Linked DNA regions of Blastopirellula sediminis. The protein of the gene in region 1 binds, or shares a complex with, the protein of each later gene. Links are inferred from orthologs where the notes say so. Each region holds a gene or a part of one and is shown in the gene's direction. Other genes may lie near its edges.

Evidence for each region.
Region 2: the proteins of LOC68_RS12320 (region 1) and LOC68_RS26930 are in contact, whole or in part, in a solved structure (PDB 1A0O), measured with the Escherichia coli proteins. The link is inferred for Blastopirellula sediminis from one-to-one orthologs.

Annotation. Positions count from the first base shown.
Region 1 is NZ_JAJKFT010000010.1:209,623-221,757, forward strand. What follows is about bases 7,645-10,959. They hold LOC68_RS12320 (hybrid sensor histidine kinase/response regulator), read left to right. Parts: upstream 7,645-8,038; coding sequence 8,039-10,759; downstream 10,760-10,959. Other genes in these bases: LOC68_RS12315 (response regulator), read left to right, coding at 7,645-8,035; LOC68_RS12325 (chemotaxis protein CheW), read left to right, coding at 10,763-10,959. In the rest of the region: general secretion pathway protein GspD, read right to left, coding at 1-3,324; transglutaminase-like domain-containing protein, read left to right, coding at 3,867-5,015; sulfatase-like hydrolase/transferase, read left to right, coding at 5,094-6,860; more of response regulator, read left to right, coding at 7,070-7,644; more of chemotaxis protein CheW, read left to right, coding at 10,960-11,239; protein-glutamate methylesterase/protein-glutamine glutaminase, read left to right, coding at 11,318-12,135. UniProt on the Escherichia coli protein: Involved in the transmission of sensory signals from the chemoreceptors to the flagellar motors. CheA is autophosphorylated; it can transfer its phosphate group to either CheB or CheY.
Region 2 is NZ_JAJKFT010000010.1:3,746,777-3,754,937, reverse strand. Bases 4,784-7,607 are described here. They hold LOC68_RS26930 (response regulator), read left to right. Parts: upstream 4,784-5,926; coding sequence 5,927-6,289; downstream 6,290-7,607. Other genes in these bases: LOC68_RS26920 (hypothetical protein), read left to right, coding at 7,603-7,607; LOC68_RS26925 (hypothetical protein), read right to left, coding at 6,353-7,468; LOC68_RS26935 (chemotaxis protein CheW), read right to left, coding at 4,952-5,464; LOC68_RS26940 (methyl-accepting chemotaxis protein), read right to left, coding at 4,784-4,819. Also shown: chemotaxis protein CheA, read right to left, coding at 1-1,744; CheR family methyltransferase, read right to left, coding at 1,746-2,624; more of methyl-accepting chemotaxis protein, read right to left, coding at 2,735-4,783; more of hypothetical protein, read left to right, coding at 7,608-8,161. UniProt on the Escherichia coli protein: Involved in the transmission of sensory signals from the chemoreceptors to the flagellar motors.

The DNA of each region.
Region 1 (12,135 bases):
GGCGAAGCCGAAGCTACCGCCGATCGAACCGGCCGCGGCCCCGAGACCGCCGATGGCGGGCACCGTATTGCCGAAGCTGTTCTGCGAGAATGACAAGTCGAGGTCCGACGTCGGGTTACCTTCCTGGTCGAGACCGATGGTGATCGACGGGCTACCGTCGCTACCGCGGTTCACGCCGATACCCGCCGTGTTGTCTTTGATGTCGAGATCGAAGTCGATACCGATACGTTCAAAGAAGTTGTCGTTGAGGGTGATGAAGCGAACTTCGATCGTCACCTGCAAGTCTTGCAGACGACGCAGCTGTTCGAGCAGGTCCGCGATCTTGTCGTGAACTTCCTGAGTCTGGCTAACGACCAGGCTCAAGTTGGTCGCGAACGGCTGCACGGCGCCCGGACCACCCAATTCTTCCCACGATTCCGGTTCAATGGTCGTGGTGATCAACTGGATGAGCGAGTCGAAGTCAGGCTGGACGCCGCCGCCCATGCCGCCCGGACCGCCCATGGCCGGGAAACCGAAGTTCCCACCTTGCGGAACGCCGGACTGCACCTGGCCGCTGCCACCCATACCAACGCCCGGGATCAGACCCGGCGGCAGGTTTTGGCCGAGGACCTGGCCATTCGGGCTCGGACCGCCGCCGGCGAAGGTCGACAGGCCGTTCGGCGCCGGCAGCGATTGGATGCCGCCGTAACCGATCGTTTCGTAGGCCGATTTCAAGGCGCCAGCCAAACCAAGGTTGTAGCTGGGCATGAAGTTCGGAATCGGAATCACGAGGTCCGCAACCTGATAGGTCTGTTGGATCATCTTGCGGCTGCGGAACGACTCGCCGGTGATCTTCAGGGCTTCCCCTTCGATCACATAGGCCAGACGCAGCGGCTGCAGGATGTGCAGCAGAGCACTTTCCAGGCGAACCGGCGTGTTCATGTTGATCGTGATCTCGTGGCTCGGGGTCACCCCTTCGCTACGCAAGCCCGCTTCATCGATGATGATGTTGATCCCGACGACGCTGGCCAGCGTGTCGACGACCGTTTGCAGCGGCTGCTTGTTGAACTTCAGATCGACCGGCGATTTCAGAGCCTTGCGAATCCGCTGCTCATCTTCGCTCATCTGCATGGTGCGAGCGTCGTACTTCTTACGCGACTCGGTCAGTTCGCTCCATTGCTTCGGATCCGAGAAGGTAATCGGGTTGTTGTCGTCGTACGGAATCGCCGAATGTTCGACGTTGTCCATCGCCGTCCAGAAACCCTTTTCCTTCGCCTCTTGCAGCAACATGTTGCTGTGCATGCGGCGAGCGGTCGTCGCTTTCCACAGCATGTTCTGCACGATCGGCTCGTTCGGAGCGATTTCGCGGGCCTGGCGAGCCAGAACTTCCGCTTCTTCCCACCGGAGCTGATCCATCAGTTCATTGAACTGGTCGGTAATCTTGACCAGGCGAGCTTCCACTTCGACGTGCTGCTGACGGCTCGCGCGGATCGACTCGTCGACCATGCGATTCTGCTCGTCCAGTTCGATTTGAGCGCGATTGATCTCGATGAAGTTCTTCAGCCCGTCCGTGCTGCGATCAACGCGAGCGAGCAACTGATCCTTCACCTTAGAATCGACCGCCGATTCGGCGACGCGAGTGCGAAGCTTTTCCAGCAATTCCAGGGCGCCCTTCGGATCCGATTCACGCATCCGGTCGGCGGCCGACTGCTCGCGAGTCACCTCGGCGAACAGCTGACGCTGCAGGACCGCTTGTTCGGCGTCGACGGCGTCCAGCGCCGACGGAGCGGTGCTGGTTTGCTTGATTTCGCTACCCAACGGCTGCGTGCTGTAACGCAGGTAGTCTTGCAAACGTTGACGGCTTTGCGGATCCAGCGCGTCTTTGTGGTTCCAGGCCGCCTCAAACAGTTGGCGGGCGCGAACCTTGTCTCCCATCTTCAGCGCGAGTTCGCCGTCTCCCAGCAAACGGAAGCCCGGGCTGTCGCCGCCGGCGTTCCACTGGGCGTTCATGTCGCCGCCCATCGGCATGTTGGCGCCGGCCGGAACGTTACGCGACTGGTCGAATTCCGGCTGATAGATGCTTTGCGAACCGGCGAATCCGGCGGTCTCTTCGCCCGAAGCCTGACGGACTCCGCCGCGAGCGCGGTCGAGTTCCATCATCATGATTTCCGGACGCAGGTCGCCGGCGACGTATTCGCGAGGATTGACGCGAATCGTTTTGGCTTGTTCAAAGTACATTTCGGCGGCGGCCATGTTTCCGCCGTCCATCGCAGCCTTGGCCTGAGCCAAAACGGCTTGTTGTTGATCGTGAGCCGAAGCTCCCGCAGGCACATTCGCCGGCGGCAGGTTACCAACCGGTCCGGCGCCGACGTTTTGCGAACGACGAGCGATTTCGCCCTTCAGCTGATCCGGCGTGAAACGGGCTTGGCTGTAGTCGCCGCCGAGTTGTTCGGCCTGGCGAATCAGTCGTTCGGCGTCTCCCAGTTGATCGTAGGCGATCAAACCGGCCGCTTGTTCCAGCATGACGGCGGCGAACATTTTGCCCGCTTCCGGTCCCGGCGGATTACGATAAACCGCTTCGGTGCGGCGAATCAGATCTTCAATTTTCTCGGGCGAATCCTGGCCAGCCGGAAAGACGACTCCCAGGTTGCGAGCTTGATCGACCAGTCGATGAGCGACGGCCATGTTGCTGCGAGCCAGTTCGCGACGAGCGTCCAACATCAACCGCTTGGCCGAGTCGCCGCTCGACGCTTGGAAGCTGTTGGGGCCGTATTGATCGGCGTAGGGGTTGTCCATCGAAGACGGTTCGGCGACCGGCGGCGTCCGCATCGGAGCGGCTTGGGCCATCAACATGCTCGGCTGAATGCCGGCCGTGATCAGGTCTTCGCGAAGACGATCGACGTCATAGGCGCCCGGCGGCAGCTGAACGTTCAGCTTGGCGGCCTTGTGGTACAGTTCGACCGCGGCGAGCGATTGCCCGTTCGCCAGAGCGGTGCGAGCCTGCCCGATCAAGGTCTCCGCTTCCAATTGCGGATTGCCTCGCATGGCGGCGGTCAGTTCGTTCTGCCCTGGCATTTTGGCGAACCGCATCTGCTCGAGCGTCGCCTTCGCCTTTTCGGGCGTGTCGCGAAACTTGTCATACAGAGGATCGTTCGGCGCCTGGAGCTGCGAGGCGCTGTTGATCAGCGACTCCGCTTGGTCCAGATCGCCGCGCCGCATCGCCTGACGAGCATCGCGAAGCATATCTTGCTGTTTTTGCAAGTCGGCTAGATTGCCGAAGTCTTGCGCCTGGGCGGCGGACCACATCAATGCGGTCGCAACCAGGCAGTACGTCAACGATTTCACGGCGGAATTCAACGCGACTCTCCTTGTCTGATTGAAATGATTGGGGCGTACAGCCGCCCGCCAAATCATCTGAGGAATTCCATTTCTCATAGGTTTATCTCACGCCCCCCAACTACAACTCGCCTTCCGTCCCGCAACATCGGGCAAGCCGGTCCAATTCCCACCGTCGTCGACCCGCAACGCGACTCGACGTCCGACGGAAAAACTCCGTACGGGTGTTGGTTGCGGTGGGTTAAATACGGATTTTCCAAAACCACGTCAAGCTCACCTTGCGCGCAATCATTGCAAAACTGCAGGGCAGCTTTTTCGTAGTCGCTAGCAAACTTCCCAGCCCATTTCTGGCGCCCAAAAGTTCGCGGCAGGTAAATACCGGCAATTCGCCCTACGCCGCAAGGCCAGTTTTGAAAATTTTTTTCGTCCGGCCTATTTCTTCCGGAATTCGTACCAGGTTCGTAATTCGCCCAGTTTGAAGCGTGTCGCCGCAGTCATTACAATGTTCGTTTGAACGTTGTTTCATTCCACGATCGCCCGAGCCTTCTCCCATGCGGCGTTTTTCCGTTTCCTGCGTTCTCTATCTCGCATTTGCATCCGTCGCCTGCGGCGCCGAAACGGAGTCGCTCCATCCGGCGCAAGACTATCGCGCCAAGCGCAGCGAACCGGTTCAACATGACGTCGATTTTTCCATCGTCGTGACCCCTCCTTACCACACGCATAAGTTGCAAGTCTGGGTTCCGGTTCCGCAGACAAGCGCTGGCCAAGAGATTGGTTCCAGCGAGTGGTCGACTTTTCCGCTGGACGTAACGCCGACGATTCACGTCGAACCGAAATACGGCAACAAGTTCGCCTACTTTGAATTCGATGATCCGCAAGGAGCGCAGATCATTCGTCACCGTTTTCAAGCCAAGGTCTGGCAGCTCGATTGGAAGATTGATCCGCTACAAGTGCGCACCGTCGATTCATGGCCGACGGCCTTCGACAAATATCGCGGCGGCGAATCGCAAGCGGTGGTCGTCGACGAGCGTTTCAGCAAACTCGCAGAAGAAGTCGTTCCGACGCTCGGCAATCCGCTCGACAACATGGAATCGATCATGGACTACGTGATCCGCGACTTCCGCTACGATCATGTCGACGCTTCGCTACAAGCCAGTTCGCTACACGCCCTAACGAATCGACATGGTCATTGCAGCGACTACCACGGTTTTTGCGCTTCGATGGGAAGAGCGCTTGGTTATCCGACGCGCGTGACCTACGGACTCTCCCTCTTTCCGAAGAACTCCCCGTCCCACTGCAAGCTCGAAGCATTCTTGCCTCCCTATGGCTGGGTCAGTTTCGACGTGTCGGAAACGCAAAAGTTAATGGCGTCGATTCAGCAGGACGAAATGATCGGCGCAGAGGAGAAGAATCAATTGCTCGCCGCCGCAAAGAATCGGCTGACAAGCGGCTTCCGTGAAAACGCTTGGCTCCTGCAAACCCAAGGGACCGACTATGAATTGGCGCCGAAAGCGAGTCGCCCCGTTCCGGTCGTCCGAACCGCCTATGTCGAGGCGGATGGCGTGCCGCTGCCGGAACCCGATCCGGCCAACGTTGAGAAAAAGGAATTCGCCTGGATGACGGCCCACAAGTACGTCGCCGATCGGGAAGTCGTCAATTCATTCAAAGATCGGGAAACGCTAAACGCCTACACGAAGTAGGGCAGGGGAAACGTGCATTCTGGCCAGTTTCCAGTTAGACTGGAACGATCCTACCCCGAAATCTGCGATCGACGCCCCATGAACGCACGCCAAATCTTCACGACGCTCTTCGTTCTGCTCACCCTTGTCGGAATCAGTCGCGCTGAGCGTCGACCGAATGTGGTCATTTTCCTGGCCGATGATCAAGGTTGGGGAGACCTCAGCTACAACGGCAATGCGAATCTCGCAACTCCCAACATCGACGAGATCGCCAAACAGGGAGCGTCGTTCGACTATTTCTATGTTTGCAGCTTGTGCGCTCCGACCCGCGCCGAGTTCCTGACCGGGCGATTTCATGCTCGCGGCGGCGTCCGCGGCGTTTCGACCGGGCAAGAACGTTTGAACGTTGACGAGCAAACCTTCGCCGAAGCCTTCCGCGACGCCGGTTACGCAACCGCGGCGTTCGGCAAATGGCATAACGGCATGCAGTTTCCTTACCATCCCAACGCGCGTGGGTTCGACGAGTTCGTCGGATTCTGCTCGGGGCATTGGGGGAACTACTTTGATCCGCTGCTGGAGCACAACAACCAACTAATCCGCGGCGAAGGTTTCATCATTGATGATCTGACCGACCGCGCGATGGCGTTTATCGAGCAGCACAAGGACGAACCGTTCCTGTGCTACCTCCCTTACAACACTCCCCATTCGCCGATGCAGGTTCCAGACAAGTTTTACGACAAGTTCAAAGACGCCGATCCAAAGATGCGGAATCGCGATCCGGAGAAGGAAGATCTTGATATGACCCGTTCGGCGCTGGCGATGGTCGAAAACATCGACTGGAACGTCGGCCGCGTGTTGAAGAAGCTTGACGAATTGCAGCTGACCGACGATACGATCGTCGTCTACTTCAGCGACAACGGCCCGAACAGCTGGCGTTGGAACGGCGATATGAAGGGGCGTAAAGGCTCGACCGACGAAGGGGGCGTCCGCTCGCCTTTGTTCATTCGCTGGCCGCAGCGCATCTCGGCTGGCATGCAGGTCGAGCAGATCGGCGGCGCAATTGACCTGGGTCCAACCTTGGCCGAATTGTGCGACGTCAAGTTCCAGCCCAAAAAGCCGCTCGACGGTCGCAGCTTTGCGCCGACTCTGCTGAGCCAGGACAAACAGCCGTTGTACGATCGCTACCTCTTTTCGATCCCGATCAACAAATGGCAAAACGTCAGCGTCCGTTCGCAGCGTTTCCGCCTCGACGCGGCCGGCCATCTCTATGACATCGCCAAGGATGCCGGTCAGCGTAAAGACGTCGCCGCGCAGCATCCGAAAGAGGTCGCCGCCATGAAGAAGGCGGCCGATCAGTTTCGAGAGGAAATTCGGGAGCAGATGGAAGCGGAAGACCGTCCGTTCACCGTCGGTTATGCGCATAGCACGCAATTACCGGCTCGGGACGGCAAACCGCACGGAAATATTCGTCGCAGCGCGCCGGCGCCTAATTGCTCCTATTTCACCGGTTGGAAGAGCGCGGATGACAAAATGACTTGGGACGTTGAGGTTGGTCAGGCCGGCAAATATGAGCCAATCGTCTATTATGCCGCCCCCAAGAGCGTGGTTGGTACGACGTTGGAACTGAGCATTGGCGACAAGAATGCAAGCGGCAAGATTGTCGCTGAGCATGACCCGCCCAGCTATGGCCCCGAACTCGATCGCGCGTCGCGAGGGAGCGAATCCCCGGTAAAAGACTTCGCTCCGCTTACTCTCGGGGTTATCGAGCTTCCGCAAGGTACTGGTCAATTGACGCTCGCTGCGCCCGAAATGACCTCTGCAGAGGGTCCCGAAATCCGCATGCTGATCTTGCGTTGTATTCCATAAACTTCGCGGCCGTCCGCGAACTTCAGTTTTCTCTCGGTCTTTCTTGTGACCGCCACGGTCGTACCAACCGGTACGACCGTGCGCCCTTTCGCGGTTTCTCCCATTTTCCCTTGCGTTGCAAGTTGAAATTCGGGGTCTATATTTCTGCAGCCTCAAAGTCCGGGATCACGGTGGACTTATGCATCTGGGGCGAAACCGCAGTGAACGGCATGAATTCCAACGAACGACGCATCCTACATATCGACGATGATCCGACGGTCACTCGTATGATCCAGGCTCGTCTTGCGCAGCACGACTATATCGTCGACGAGCTGCACGATCCGACGTGCTGGCGTGGTGCGCTAATCAATGGCGGATATCGCGTTGTCCTGCTCGACATTGAGATGCCGCAGCTGAACGGACTTGAGGTCCTTCAACAGATCAAACAGTTCGATATCGGCGTCGCCGTGATCATGTTTACCGGCAAGCTGAAGATGAACCTGGTGTTCGAGGCCCTTGGATACGGAGCCGAATACTGTCTGTTCAAGCCAGCTGACGATCTGCGACCGATGATCGATGCGCTTGAAGCGTCGTTTTACCGAATCGAACAATGGCGCCAAGCCGCCGCCTTCGCCGCTCGCCAATTGCGCATCGCGCAGAAGACCTCGGAAATCAAATCGAAGCTGCGAGCGAGCAATTCACCCTCACCCTCCCTCGCCAGCGAATTGCCCTCTGGGTTCGAGTGGAGCAATTTTGAGAACTACCTGATTCTGCGCGGCGCGATCTCGCCGCAACTGCTGGAACTTGCACGCTCCGCCTACGCTCGCAGCGTCAAACCGATCGGCCAGATCGCCCTGCAGTCGCGCCATATCACCGTCGCTGGACTGATGCAGGTGCTGCAGCGTCAAGCCGACACGCAGTTGAAGTTTGGCGAAGCGGCCGTGGAGCTCGGCCTGCTAACGACCGACCAGGTGCAAGAGTTGCTGGAACAGCAAAAACACCTTTCGACCACCCCGCAAGATGCGATCTTCACCGTCGGCGCGATGACGCCGGCGAACTTGAATCGCTATCTGGCGGAATACCTTCGAGAGATGGAATCCTCCTCTTCCTGGGCGGTCCCTTCGCCCGAAGCGGCCCTCCATCATCCCCAAGTGACGGCGACTTTTCCGTCCAACATGGTTCAGGAGCACTGTTAGATTATGTACGAAGACAATGAACTAGTCGCCGAGTTCGTGATCGAATCGAACGAACATCTCGCGAACGTCGAATCGCAGCTGTTGGCGATCGAATCGGGCGGCGAGAGCGTCGACGTCGATCTGGTCAACACCGTCTTTCGTGCGATCCACTCGATCAAAGGCGCCGCGGGGTTCCTCGGACTGCGCAACATCAACGACCTGTCGCACAGCCTGGAGAACGTCCTCAACAAGCTCCGCAACCTGGAGCTCGTGCCCAACTCGGGAATGATCGACGTCATGCTCCGCGCATCGGATCAACTCCGCTCGATGATCAACGACGTCGAAAGCTCGGACGAAATGAAAATCGCCGACTTCGTGAAACAGCTTGACGAGATCGCGGCCGGCGTCACGCCGACCCCGTCGACGCCAGCTCCGACAGCGGCTGCTTCTGCCCCGGTCGAAGTTCCCTCGCCTGCCGCCATCCTCGAAGCGCCGACGCCGAACGAAGTCGAAACGCCGGCCCCGGTTGCTGTAGCGCCGACTCCGGTCGAACCGACTCCGCAACCGGCTGCCCCGGCTCCGAAAGCGGCCAGCGAAGAAACTCGGTCGGAAGGTTCGACCAATATCGAAGCGAACATTCGCGTTCCGGTCAGCGTGCTCGATCGCCTGATGAACTTGACCGGCGAACTCGTCCTTTGCCGCAACCAGGTGATGCAAGCCATTTCGGGCAAGCAGGACTCGGGCCTCGAAGCGGTCGCCTCCGGCTTGGACCAGGTTACCAGCGAGTTGCAGGACGCGGTCATGCAGACTCGCATGCAACCGATCGGGCAGGTCTTCAATCGCTTTATCCGCGTCGTTCGCGATCTGGGCGCCAAGCTCGGCAAAGAATGCAACCTGCACATTGACGGCAAGGAAGTGGAAGTCGACAAGTCGATCATCGAAGCGATCGGCGATCCGATGACCCACTTGATCCGCAACTCGATGGATCATGGTCTGGAAACTCCGCAAAAGCGCGTCGCCAACGGCAAGAGCCCGACCGGCAAGATCAACCTTCGCGCCTATCACCAGGCTGGCAAGGTCCGCATCGAAATCGAAGATGACGGCCAAGGGATCAACCCCGCGATCTTGAAAGAGAAAGCGGTCTCCAAGGGAGTCATCACGCAAGATCAGGCCGAGCAGATGACCGATCGCGACGCCGTTCGCTTGATCTTCCACGCCGGCTTCTCGACCGCCGAAAAGCTGACCGACGTCAGCGGACGCGGCGTCGGCATGGATGTCGTTCGCAGCAACATCGAAAAGCTGGGCGGCACCGTCGACGTCGAATCGACGATCGGCAAAGGAACGAACATTCTGATCACCCTGCCGCTGACGTTGGCGATCATTCCGTCGCTGATCGTCGAAACGAGCGGCAGTCGCTTCGCTATCCCGCAAGCGAACATCTCGGAACTGGTCCGCGTCCGCGCCGATGACGAGCAACGCCTGACCCGCGTCAAAGGGGCCGAAATGCTCCGCCTTCGCGGCTCGCTCCTGCCGATCGTCCGCATGCAGCGGATCCTGCACCTTCGCGGCGACGCATCGAAACAATCGAACAGTAGCAGCATCATCGTCGTCGAAACGGGCCGCGCTCGTTACGGTCTGGCGGTCGACGGCCTGCACGACTCCGAAGAAATCGTGGTCAAGCCGCTGGGACGTCACCTGCGAGGTTGCAAGTGCCTTTCAGGCGCCACGATCCTCGGCGACGGGCACATCGCGCTCATCCTGGACGTCTCCGGCATCGGCGCCGAAGCGAAACTCGACCTCACCGACCAGAGCGAACTGGAAGCGAAGCGGATCCAGGAAGATCTGCACGCCGGCGAAGAGTCGCAGTCGCTCCTGATGTTCACCAACCATCCGCAAGAAAACTTCGCGATCCCGATGAGCGTCGTGCTTCGCGTCGAGCGAATCCGCGTCAGCCAGATCGACACCGTCGGCGGCCTGGAAGTGCTGCAATACCGCGGCTCGTCGCTGCCGGTCATGCGATTGGAAAACAACATCAACGCTCGCCCGGCTCCGTCCGAGTTGGAAAGCGTCTTCGTGGTGATCTTCGACATCAACGGATATGAAGTCGGCTTGATCGCTCCGCAGTTGAAAGACATCCAGAACGTCGCGATGCACATTGACGCCACGACGTTCCGCGAAACCGGCGTCTGCGGCTCGTTCGTCTACGACGGCCAGGCGATTCGCTTGCTCGACATCTTCAAGATCGTCGAAAAGCATCGCCCCGAATGGTTCGAGCACCACAAGGTCGCCGCCGAAACCCGTTCGCATGACCCGATCGTCCTGCTGGCCGAAGACTCCGACTTCTTCCGTCGCCAGGTGCGTGGCTTCCTCGAAGAGGCCGGCTTCCAAGTGGTAGACGCCGAAGACGGCCAGGTCGCCTGGGAAACGCTACAGCAAGGGGAATACCACTTCGACCTGATCGTCACCGATATCGAAATGCCTCGCATGAATGGCTTCGAGCTGTCGCGCAAGGTTCGTAACTCGGACAAGTGGAAGAACATGCCGATCGTCGCTTTGACCTCGCTCGCTTCAGACGAACATCGTCGCGAAGGGGAAGAGGCCGGCATCGACGACTACCAAATCAAGATGGATCGCGAACGCCTGTTGTCGTCGGTTTCTCGACTGACGCAGACCGACGTCGAAACTCTCCGACGTCAAGCGATGCGTGACGGAAAAGCCCGAGAATTGTCTACCGCAGGAGTTTAACCAATGTCTGGTAACGAAAAGAAAAGCGTAATTTCGGGCGAGCAGCAGTTCGTCACCTTTTACCTGGGCGATCTGTTGATGGCGATTCCGATCGGCTGCGTCCAGGAAATCAACCGCCAATTGGAATGCACGCCGGTACCGCAGGCTCCGCCGTACGTTTGCGGCGTCGTCAATCTCCGCGGCGAAGTGGTGACGGTGGTCGAACCGCGGCACATCCTCCGCTTGGAGCCGGGCGAGCAGACTCGCGAGAGCCGCAACCTGATCATCAATTCGCACGGGGAAGCGGTCGGGATCGTCGTCGACAAAGTGTCGGACATTCTGACGCTGACCGACGAAGACGTGACCCCTCCTCCGGCCAACCTGAAGGGTGTCGAAGGGCGTTTCTTCATCGGCGTTCACCAACGCGATGAGGACGTCGTTGTGCTGCTCAACATCGACGAGATGTTGAACGACGCCAACGAATTCGCGGCGATGGCCTAACAAACGCCGCCTGAGGTTCGAGTCGCCGCTGGCGGCTTGAACCGCCCCTGCGGCCAGGGAAGAGCGAAGTAGGAAACCATGAGCGAGGAAGATCGCATTCGCGTACTGGTCGTCGACGACTCGGCGTTATACCGCAAGTTAGTCCGCGACATCCTTGCGCAGATCCCTCAAATCGAAGTCGTCGGCGTCGCCGCTGACGGCCGCATCGCGCTTGACAAGATCGAATACTTGCAGCCCGACCTGATCACGCTCGACGTCGAAATGCCAACGATCGACGGGCTCGGCGTGCTGCGAGAAATGAAACGCTTCGCCCACCAGCCCGGCGTGATCATGTTGAGCGCTTTGACCGGCGCTGGCGCACAAGCGACGATGGCTGCGCTGCAGTTGGGGGCGTTCGACTTCGTGCTGAAACCGGCCGGAACCAGCGCCGAACAAAGCATGTCGATCCTGTCGGAAACGCTCCGGCAACGAGTCGACGCATACCTGCGTCGGGTCGTCCGTACGACTAGACCAATCGCCGTCGGCGCTACGCATCGCGCCGCTTCGCCGCCGCCGAAACCGGTCGAAGCGCCGAAGCCGCCGCATCCCACGTCGCTCGTTTCGTCGCACGATCTGACATTTCGTTCGCCGATCGAAGCGGTTGCGATCGGGATTTCGACCGGTGGACCTCCGGCCCTGACGTCGCAACTCCCCAACATTCCCCAAAACTTTCCGGTTCCGATCTTCGTCGTTCAGCACATGCCGCCGCTGTTTACCAAGTCGCTCGCCGAAGACCTCAATCGGCGCTGCCAGGTGGAAGTGGTCGAAGCGAGCGACGGCGAAGACGTGCGGCCCGGCGTGATTTACATCGCTCCCGGCGGACATCAGATGAAGGTCGAACGGGATGGCGTGAAGAC
Region 2 (8,161 bases), 3.5 Mb from region 1 along the record:
ACTTGCCGCTCAGCCCGCACACATTGGCCATCTTGTGCTGCGACGACTTGTGGGGAAGCGATTCCCGCAGCCCGTCAGTCAACTGCTCGAAACGCGCTCGGTTGATCACCAGCTGTCCAGCCAGGTTCATCAACTGATCGAGACGTTCGATATCGACACGCAACGTTTCGGCCGGCTTCGCCAGGGCGTCGGTCGCTTTCGTACGATCCGCAGCGGCGGTCGACTCGGCGGGCTTCGTCGCAACCGGCGCAGCTTTGGCTGGCGGCGCCGCAGGCGTCAAAGTTTTCTTTTCAGCGACGGGAGGCGTGACCGGGGCCGAGTGTTCGACTTTCGCCGGCGCCGGAGTCGCAACAGGCGCGGCCGCTTGAACCGGTGGAGGAGCGACTTCGCGCGTCGGCGCCGCTTTGATCGGCTCTTCGCGAGTGAAGATCTTCGCTGAGACGACGCCCGAGACGTCGACCAACGAGTAGAGCGACTCGAGCGTTTCGTCGGTCGAGATGTCAATCGTCAGGCTGTCGACATGCTCCAACCGATCGAGATCTTCGTAGCAAGGAACGCTGCGATGAACTTCGCCGACTCGGCTCACCTTTTCCAGCAGCAGTTGCGCCTTGAGCGTCGAGAGGGGCAGATTCTGATCGAAGACCAGCTCCATTCGGTAGCCGCCTTCGTCGTCGAGTCCCGGTGCGATTGTCGGCGTGACGACGGCCGCTTGGGCCGACTCCGCCGGAGCGGTCGCCGTGGGAGACGAATCGGAGCCATCGCGACATCGCCAAGCCGACAGCAGATCAACGGTCAGCTCTTCAAAGCTGTCGGTCTTATCAGCGCCTTGCTTCAGTTGTTGGACGTAAACGCGAATCCCGTCGACGCAAGGCAGCAGCGCGTCGGCCAGGTCTCCCCAGACGACTCCGCCGGAGTCCCGGATTTCCTGCAGAATATCTTCCATCACGTGGGCGAGTCGCGCCGGACGGTTCAAGCCGATCGAAGCGGCCGATCCCTTGATCCGGTGCGAAGTGACGAGCAACGTCTTGGTCGCCGCTTCCGCCGTTTCACCCACTCCGCTGTCGATCGCCAGTAGCACGTCGCTCAATTCGTCGACCGCAAGTTCCGTTTCGTCAATGAAGATCGAGCAGTACTTGGCGGGAATTTCGGCTTCGTCGGCGACGCCGGCGAAAAGGACAGCCACTTCGGCGCGAATCGCGTCGGCGCCCACGGTCTCGTCCGCAACCGGGCTCGTGTCCGCGACCGGCTGGTCGTCGCTCGTCGTCAGAAACGCTTCGGCGTCCGCCTGGCTCGTTTGCTCACGCACCGAGCCGGTTTGTTCCAGAACCGCTTTGATTTGATCGATCATCTCGTCGCAGGGGACGTCGTCCGACGACGTTTCCCGCAATTGGGTAAGCATCGCGCCGAGCAGGTCGACCGACTTGAAGACGACCTCAACCACATGCGACGTCACCTTCAGCTCTTCGCGGCGAGCGGCGTCGAAAATGTTTTCGACGTTATGGGTCAGGCAATTGATGTTCGGAAGCCCGAGCATCGCCGACAACCCTTTGACGCTATGTGCGGAACGAAACATGTCGTTCACCAGATCGGCGTCCAAAATGGCGCTCTCATCTTCGGCCGCCAATTTGGCCCACTCGTCCAGTTCCAACAAGTTGTCGTTGAGACGATCAATCAGCTGCGACGACTCGTCGAGGAAGTCGCTCAGCAGATTGTCGAAGAATTCATCCTGCCCGGGCGCGGTCATCTTAGACACCCGCCTTTCCGCTTGGCGGACTGGCCGCATTGACGCATCGGTACAACCAAGGACGAATTCGTTCGTATCCGTCCAGCAGATCGCTGACTCCTTCGGCGGCGCCCAGCACCAGGATGGAACCCGGCAGCATGACGCGATTGACGTTTTCGAGGACGCGCTTCTTCGACTCGGTATTGAAGTAGATCAATACGTTCTTCAAAAGGACGACGTCAAACGGGCGTTCTCGGAGCGGATCGAGCAAGTTATGCTGCCGAAACGACATCATGTTTCGCAGCTGCGATTTCGGCGTCCAAAACGGCGTATTCTTCGCTTGATCGAAGAATCTCTTCTTCAGCGGCTCCGGAACAAGTCGCATCGACCGTTCGCCGAAGCGAGCGGCGTTCGCTTCACGGACGGCGCCAACGCCGATATCGGTGCCGACAATCTTGACGTCCCAGCCAGCTTGTCCGGCCAGCCCTTCGGCGGCGCAACAAGCGACGGTGCAAGCTTCGTCGCCGGTGCTGCAAGCGGCCGACCAGACGCGGAGCGACTTCTTCCGCACGCCGAGCCGAGCTTCCGACGTCAACTGCGGCAAGTACTCGTTGCGAAACCAGTTCCAGTTGCTATCGTCTCGAAACAGATAAGTTTCGTGGGTCGTCACCTCTTGCAGGAAGTGATCCCATTCGTCGTCGGTGACCGGCAACGAAACGAGCGTCTCGTAGTAGTCCTCGAAATTGGCGATGCCGGTCACTTTCAACCGTCGACGCACGCGATTCGAGAGCAACTGCTTCTTCTGCGGCGAGATTTCCACGCCGGCGACATCGTAGATCAATTTGGCGTACCGCTTCAGTTGCAAGTCGGTCACCAGTTCATGGCTAGGTCTTACGGTCATCGTCTCGTTGCTTTCTTCGTCGCCCCGACGCCCCGCAATTGGGGGCGTCATCGTTTACTCGCAGCTCCTCTCAACCCGTTTGCGAGGAGCCTTACCGACCGCACGGATGGTTACTCGGTGCGGAACCGCGAAACCAGGTTACGCAACGTTTCGGCTTGCGCGCCCAACTCTTCGCTGCTCGATGCCATCTCTTCCGCCGAGGCCGCGTTCTGTTCGGTCACGTGCGAAATCGATTGGATCGCGTTGGCGACTTCGTTGGCGCTTTGAGCCTGTTCGACGGTCGCAGTCGCGATCTCGGCGATCTTCGCGGCGGTCGCTTCGACGCCGTGAATGATCTTCTCGAGCGAGGCGCCGGCTTGTTCGCTCAGCTTGGCGCCGTCCTGAACGCGTTGGGTCGACTCTTTAATGAGCGACGAGATTTCCTTGGCCGCTTCGCTCGAGCGTTCGGCCAGTTTGCGAACTTCGTCGGCGACGACCGCGAAGCCGAGGCCATGTTCGCCGGCGCGGGCCGCTTCGATCGCAGCGTTCAAGGCCAGCAGGTTGGTCTGGCTGGCGATTTCCGAAATCACCTGGATGATTTCGCTGATCTGCTCCGAGGAGTTCTTGATCAGGTCCATCGCTTCGACCGACTTCTGAACGGCGGCGCCCCCTTCTTCGGCCATGCGGCTGGTGTCGACGGCGACTTTGTTCGCTTCGCCGGCGTTGTCTTTGACCGCTTCGATCGAGCGAGTCAACTCTTCAATCGAGGCGCTCATTTCTTCGACCGAGGCGCTTTGCGTCTGGGCGCCTTGAGCCATTTGCTGCGAGTTCTCGGCGATCAGACCGGCGCCTTCGGCGAACTGGCTGCCGCTTTCGATCACGCGGCCGATCACGTCGCGGAGGTCGACGACCATCTTCTTCAAGCCGCCCGCCAAGGTGCCGATGGCATCAACGCCTTCAACCGTCACTTCGCGAGTCAGGTCCCCCTTGGCCGCCGCTTCGACTACGCCCAACAGCGAGTCGACCTTCGTCTTCAGGATTTCCTGCTCTTCCCGTTCGCGTTCCAAGCGAGCTTGTTCGGCCTTCTCGGCGTTGACGCGATCGGTGATCAGTTCCCACGAGACCATCGGGCCGATGTACTCGCCCTTGTCGTCGTAAATGGCGGCCGCTTCCAGAGCGAACCATTCGCCGCGAAGCTCGAAGCTCGTCTTGTGCGGCAGGTTCTTCGGATCGGCCAGCAGCTGACGCTGCTTGCTCGGATTGGCGTGGAAAATGTCGTACGAAGCGCCAACGATCTTTTCGACCGGAATCGGCAGAATCGACGAGATCGAACGCAGGGTTCGTTCCGAGGCCGGGTTGATGTAGGTGATGATGCCGTTGCGATCGGCCAGCATCAGGTTGATCGGCGCGTTTTCGATGATCGCCGTCTTTTCCGCCGCGGCCTTTTCTAGCTTCAACTTTTCGGTAACGACGCTCCAGGTCACCATGGCGCCCGAATACTTGCCTTCCGCGTCGAAGGTCGGGCTGACGAGCAGATCGAGCTTTTCGCCAGCGACTTCGATGGTGGCGTTACGCGGCAGATTGCCGGCGTCTTTCAGAATATTGCGTTGGTACGACGGATCTTTGTGGAAGATGTCGATCTTCTGGCCGACCATCTCGTCCACTTTGCACGGCAGATGCTTTTCCAGCGTCTTCAGCGTGCGAACGCTGGCCGGATTCAAGTAGGTGATGACGTTGTCGCGGTTGGCCAACATGATGTTGATCGGCGCGTTTTCGACCATCGCGGTCATTTCGGCGGCGGCTTGCGACAAGCGACGCTTTTCAGTGATCACTTCCCAGGTCACCATCGGGCCGAGGTATTCGCCGGCGGCGTCGAAGGTCGGGCTGACCAGCAGGTCAGCGTATTGATCGCCGATTTGGATGGTGGTGCGATGCGGCAAGTTGCTCGGATTGGCCAGCATGCGGCGCTGGTGGGCCGGGTCTTTGTGGAAGATGTCGATCGACTGTCCGACGATCTTTTCCGGATCGATCGGCAGGAACTTCCGCAGTTGCTTCAGCGTGTTGATGCTGGCGGCGTTCGCGTAGGTGATGACCAGGTCGCGATCGGCGACCAGAATGTTGATGGGGGAGTTGTCGCTCATCGCCTTGGCGAGCGAGAGTTCGCGTTTCAGTTGATCGCCCGCGGTCGGTTTGGTGCGTGAATTGGTGGCTGCCATCGCTATCGCTTTCTCGAATCGGAGGTTGGAATGCGTAAAGGTATGAAAAATTGGCGGGTAGGCGGACCTAGGTCATGCGAACCTGGCTGGTTTTCCAGTCGGCATTTGCAAGGGTAGTCGCAAAGCACAGGCTTATAGCGACTCGACGATGACGCTCTCGCCGCTCGTCAGGATCTTGTCCATATCGAGCAGAATGAGCAGTCGTTTGTCGAGCTTGACCAAACCGGTCAGATAGTCTCGCCCCAAACCGGCCACCGTCGGCGGCGGAGGAGCGATCTGATCTTTCCCGATTCGCAAGACTTCGCTGACGGCGTCGACAATGATGCCGATCGTCTTGCCTGCGACGTTCATGACCATGATGCGGGTTTCGTCGCTGGCCTTTTCTTCCGGCAGGCCAAAGCGGCGACGCAAGTCGACGATCGGAATGACCGTATTGCGAAGATTGATCAGTCCCTTGATGAACTCCGGAGTTTGCGGAACTCGCGTGATCTCGCCCATCAGGATGATTTCCTGAACGCGGGTGATCTCAATGCCGTATTCCTCTTGAGCGAGACGAAAACTGACCAACTGCATTGAGTTGGCGGTTTCGCCGTGCGTACCGCTCGTCATACGCTCCGAACCGATGTCTTGAATCGTGGCGGACAAGATTCGTTTCCTTGCTTGTTGTGGAAAACTAGTCCTGAAGCGGCCGCCGCGCGTCGACTTTGGTCGTCGCACCGCGTTCGCTCCCCCCGATTTGCCCCCAAGGACAAGTCGTTCCTTGGAGAATTCGGCAACGGGACCCCGCACAAATTAGCCAAGCCGATTAGTTTTCCCAACTTCATGGGGATGCCCTGCTGCCCTAGACTCACCAACCGTTACGACCGGACCGGCGCCGTTCGGTTGCAGCGATCGCGTCGAAGGAGCAGGGCGCTGCCTGATTGCGGCCGCTCCGCACGGTGACCCGCAATCACAAACTTTTCCTGACGTATGCCATCGGATTGCTTGACGAGCGGTCGCCGCAACCTATCGTTCGTTAGCCCAAGACAGGTGGGCAGTGGCGCGTGCTAATGACGGCGGCGCCCTATTACGCAATTCATAGGGTTAGACTCAGGAGTCACCAGTTCTATGTCCACTCGAGTTCTTGTTGCTGACGACTCAAGCACGATGCGCAAAATCATTCTCCGTTCGCTCCAAGCCGTAGGCGTTCCGACCGCGACCGAAGCGGCGGATGGCGACGAAGCGCTCAAGATTTTCAAGCCGGGCGATTTCGACCTGGTGCTGACCGACTGGAACATGCCGGGCAAGAATGGCCTGGAAGTCGTTCAAGAGATTCGCAAGATCGACAAGGACGTCAAGATCATGATGGTCACGACCGAAGCCGAAAAGTCGCGCGTTTTGGAAGCGATTCAAGCCGGCGTCTCGGACTATTTGGTCAAGCCGTTCACGGCCGACACGCTTCGCGAAAAGCTGGAAAAGCACGGCTGCTAAGCTGAGCGTTCCACTTCGAACACCGCCGCCCGACTACGTTGCATGTCGACGTTCGGGCGTTTTTTATTTCTTGTTCGGCGTAATCGTCAGCACGTCGTCTTTGAGCTCCCAACGCACGGGCACTTCGGCCATCGTCGCTTGCAGCAGTTGCAACACGTCGACCTTGTCGACGGAGAAGGAGATGCGTTGATGCAGCGTCTCTTCGACGTCGTCTCCCGCTTCGACCTTCAGCGCCAACGACTTGGCCAGACTGGCGAGCACGGCGCCAAGCGGCTGTTGTTTCACTTCCAGCGTGTAGAGCTTTTTCGCGGGAGTCACGTCCATACGGCGGATCGTCTCGCCGCGGAGCATCTTGCCGGCTAGCGTCACCTCTTCAAACCGGCCGGTCACGATGACGGCGCCGGCTTGCGTTTCAACTCCGAGTTCCGGAAACTCCGCTTTGATCTTGGACGCCGCGTCATTCAGATCGCCACGAAACGGAATGCGACGGGTCAGCTGGGGATTCTCGGGCAGGGGAATCAGTTGCAGTTGCGCTTCGCCCGCAGCGTTTTTCCCAAAGCGGTAGGTCGCCCCGAATCCGGCGAGCAACAAGGTGAGCGTCTCGGCCGGCGCGATCTTCGGCAACTCGCTGGCGCGCCACAAGTCATGCGAGACCGCCGCGTCCAGATTGGCGAACGTCAGTTTGCGTCGTTGCGCGAAATCGGTCAGCAACTTTCGCGGCTCGGTCAGGTCGGGCCAACTCAGCGCTTCGGCCGCAACCAGCTCGCGCATCGCCGGATCGCGCGACTGCCGGGCGAAGTCGGTCTGGACGGCGGCGACGGTCGCCAGGTCACGCGCCGTGTCGGCAGGGCCGATATAAACGACGGAACCGACATGGCAACTGCCGCCGCCGGCCTTTTGAGCGAGCATCTGGACCACCATCTCCAGCGGCACGGCGTTGGCGCTAAGCGAGACCAATCGGTCCGGATCGATGCGGCGGTCCAGAAAAAAGGCGATCTCCTGCGTTTGGGCCAATCGCTGGAGCGCGTCCCGCAGCGGCACGTCCTCCCATTGCAGGTCGACCTCCGATTCGAGATGTTTCTCAAACGCAACTCCGGTCTTCCACTCGACGCCGAAAGCCCCCGCGGTTAGCGTCCCCACAATCAAAAGTGGCAAGAAAAACCGTCGAAAGTCCTTCATTTTCTGCTCCATCGCCCCGGACTGCTCCCGGCAGAACAATTTGCCGTTTCGTTTCGCTCCAATTACACTCGAATCTTGTTCGGCGGGCGCGTCAAGCCTCCCGTCGCCGCAATCCTGCTGATGGTATCCCCCCTGTGAACGAACAACCGGAACGCGCTCCGACGCTGCTGAAGTACTATCGCCAATATCTGCAGCGAGAAAACACCGCTGCGTTTATTCGCGACGTCTCGGGGCAGTATCGACTTGGCACGCTGGAACGCCTGGCGGAAAGCAATTCGCCGGAAGTGCGCCGTGCGGCCGTTTTGGCCCTCTGCTTTTTGGCCGACTTCGGCTCTAACGCGATCGTCGGCCGCGGGCTGACCGATATCGACCGCGGCGTTCGTCTGATCGCCGAGAACGGCATTCGCAACCTCTGGATCCGGGCCGGATCGACCAATCAACGTCGCCAGTTGGAACGGGTCGCCGGACATCTCCGATCGGCGTCGTGGCATGACGCTGTGATTGACGCGACCACGCTGATCCACCATGCTCCCTGGTATGCCGAAGCGCATCACTTTCGGGGCGAAGCTTATTTCCGACGTCAGGTCTGGGAATTGGCGGCTCGCGACAACCACCAGGCGCTCGAAATCAACCCGTACCATTTTCCGGCGGCGATTTGTCTGGCCCAGTGCAACTTGCACCAGGGGGAAGTGA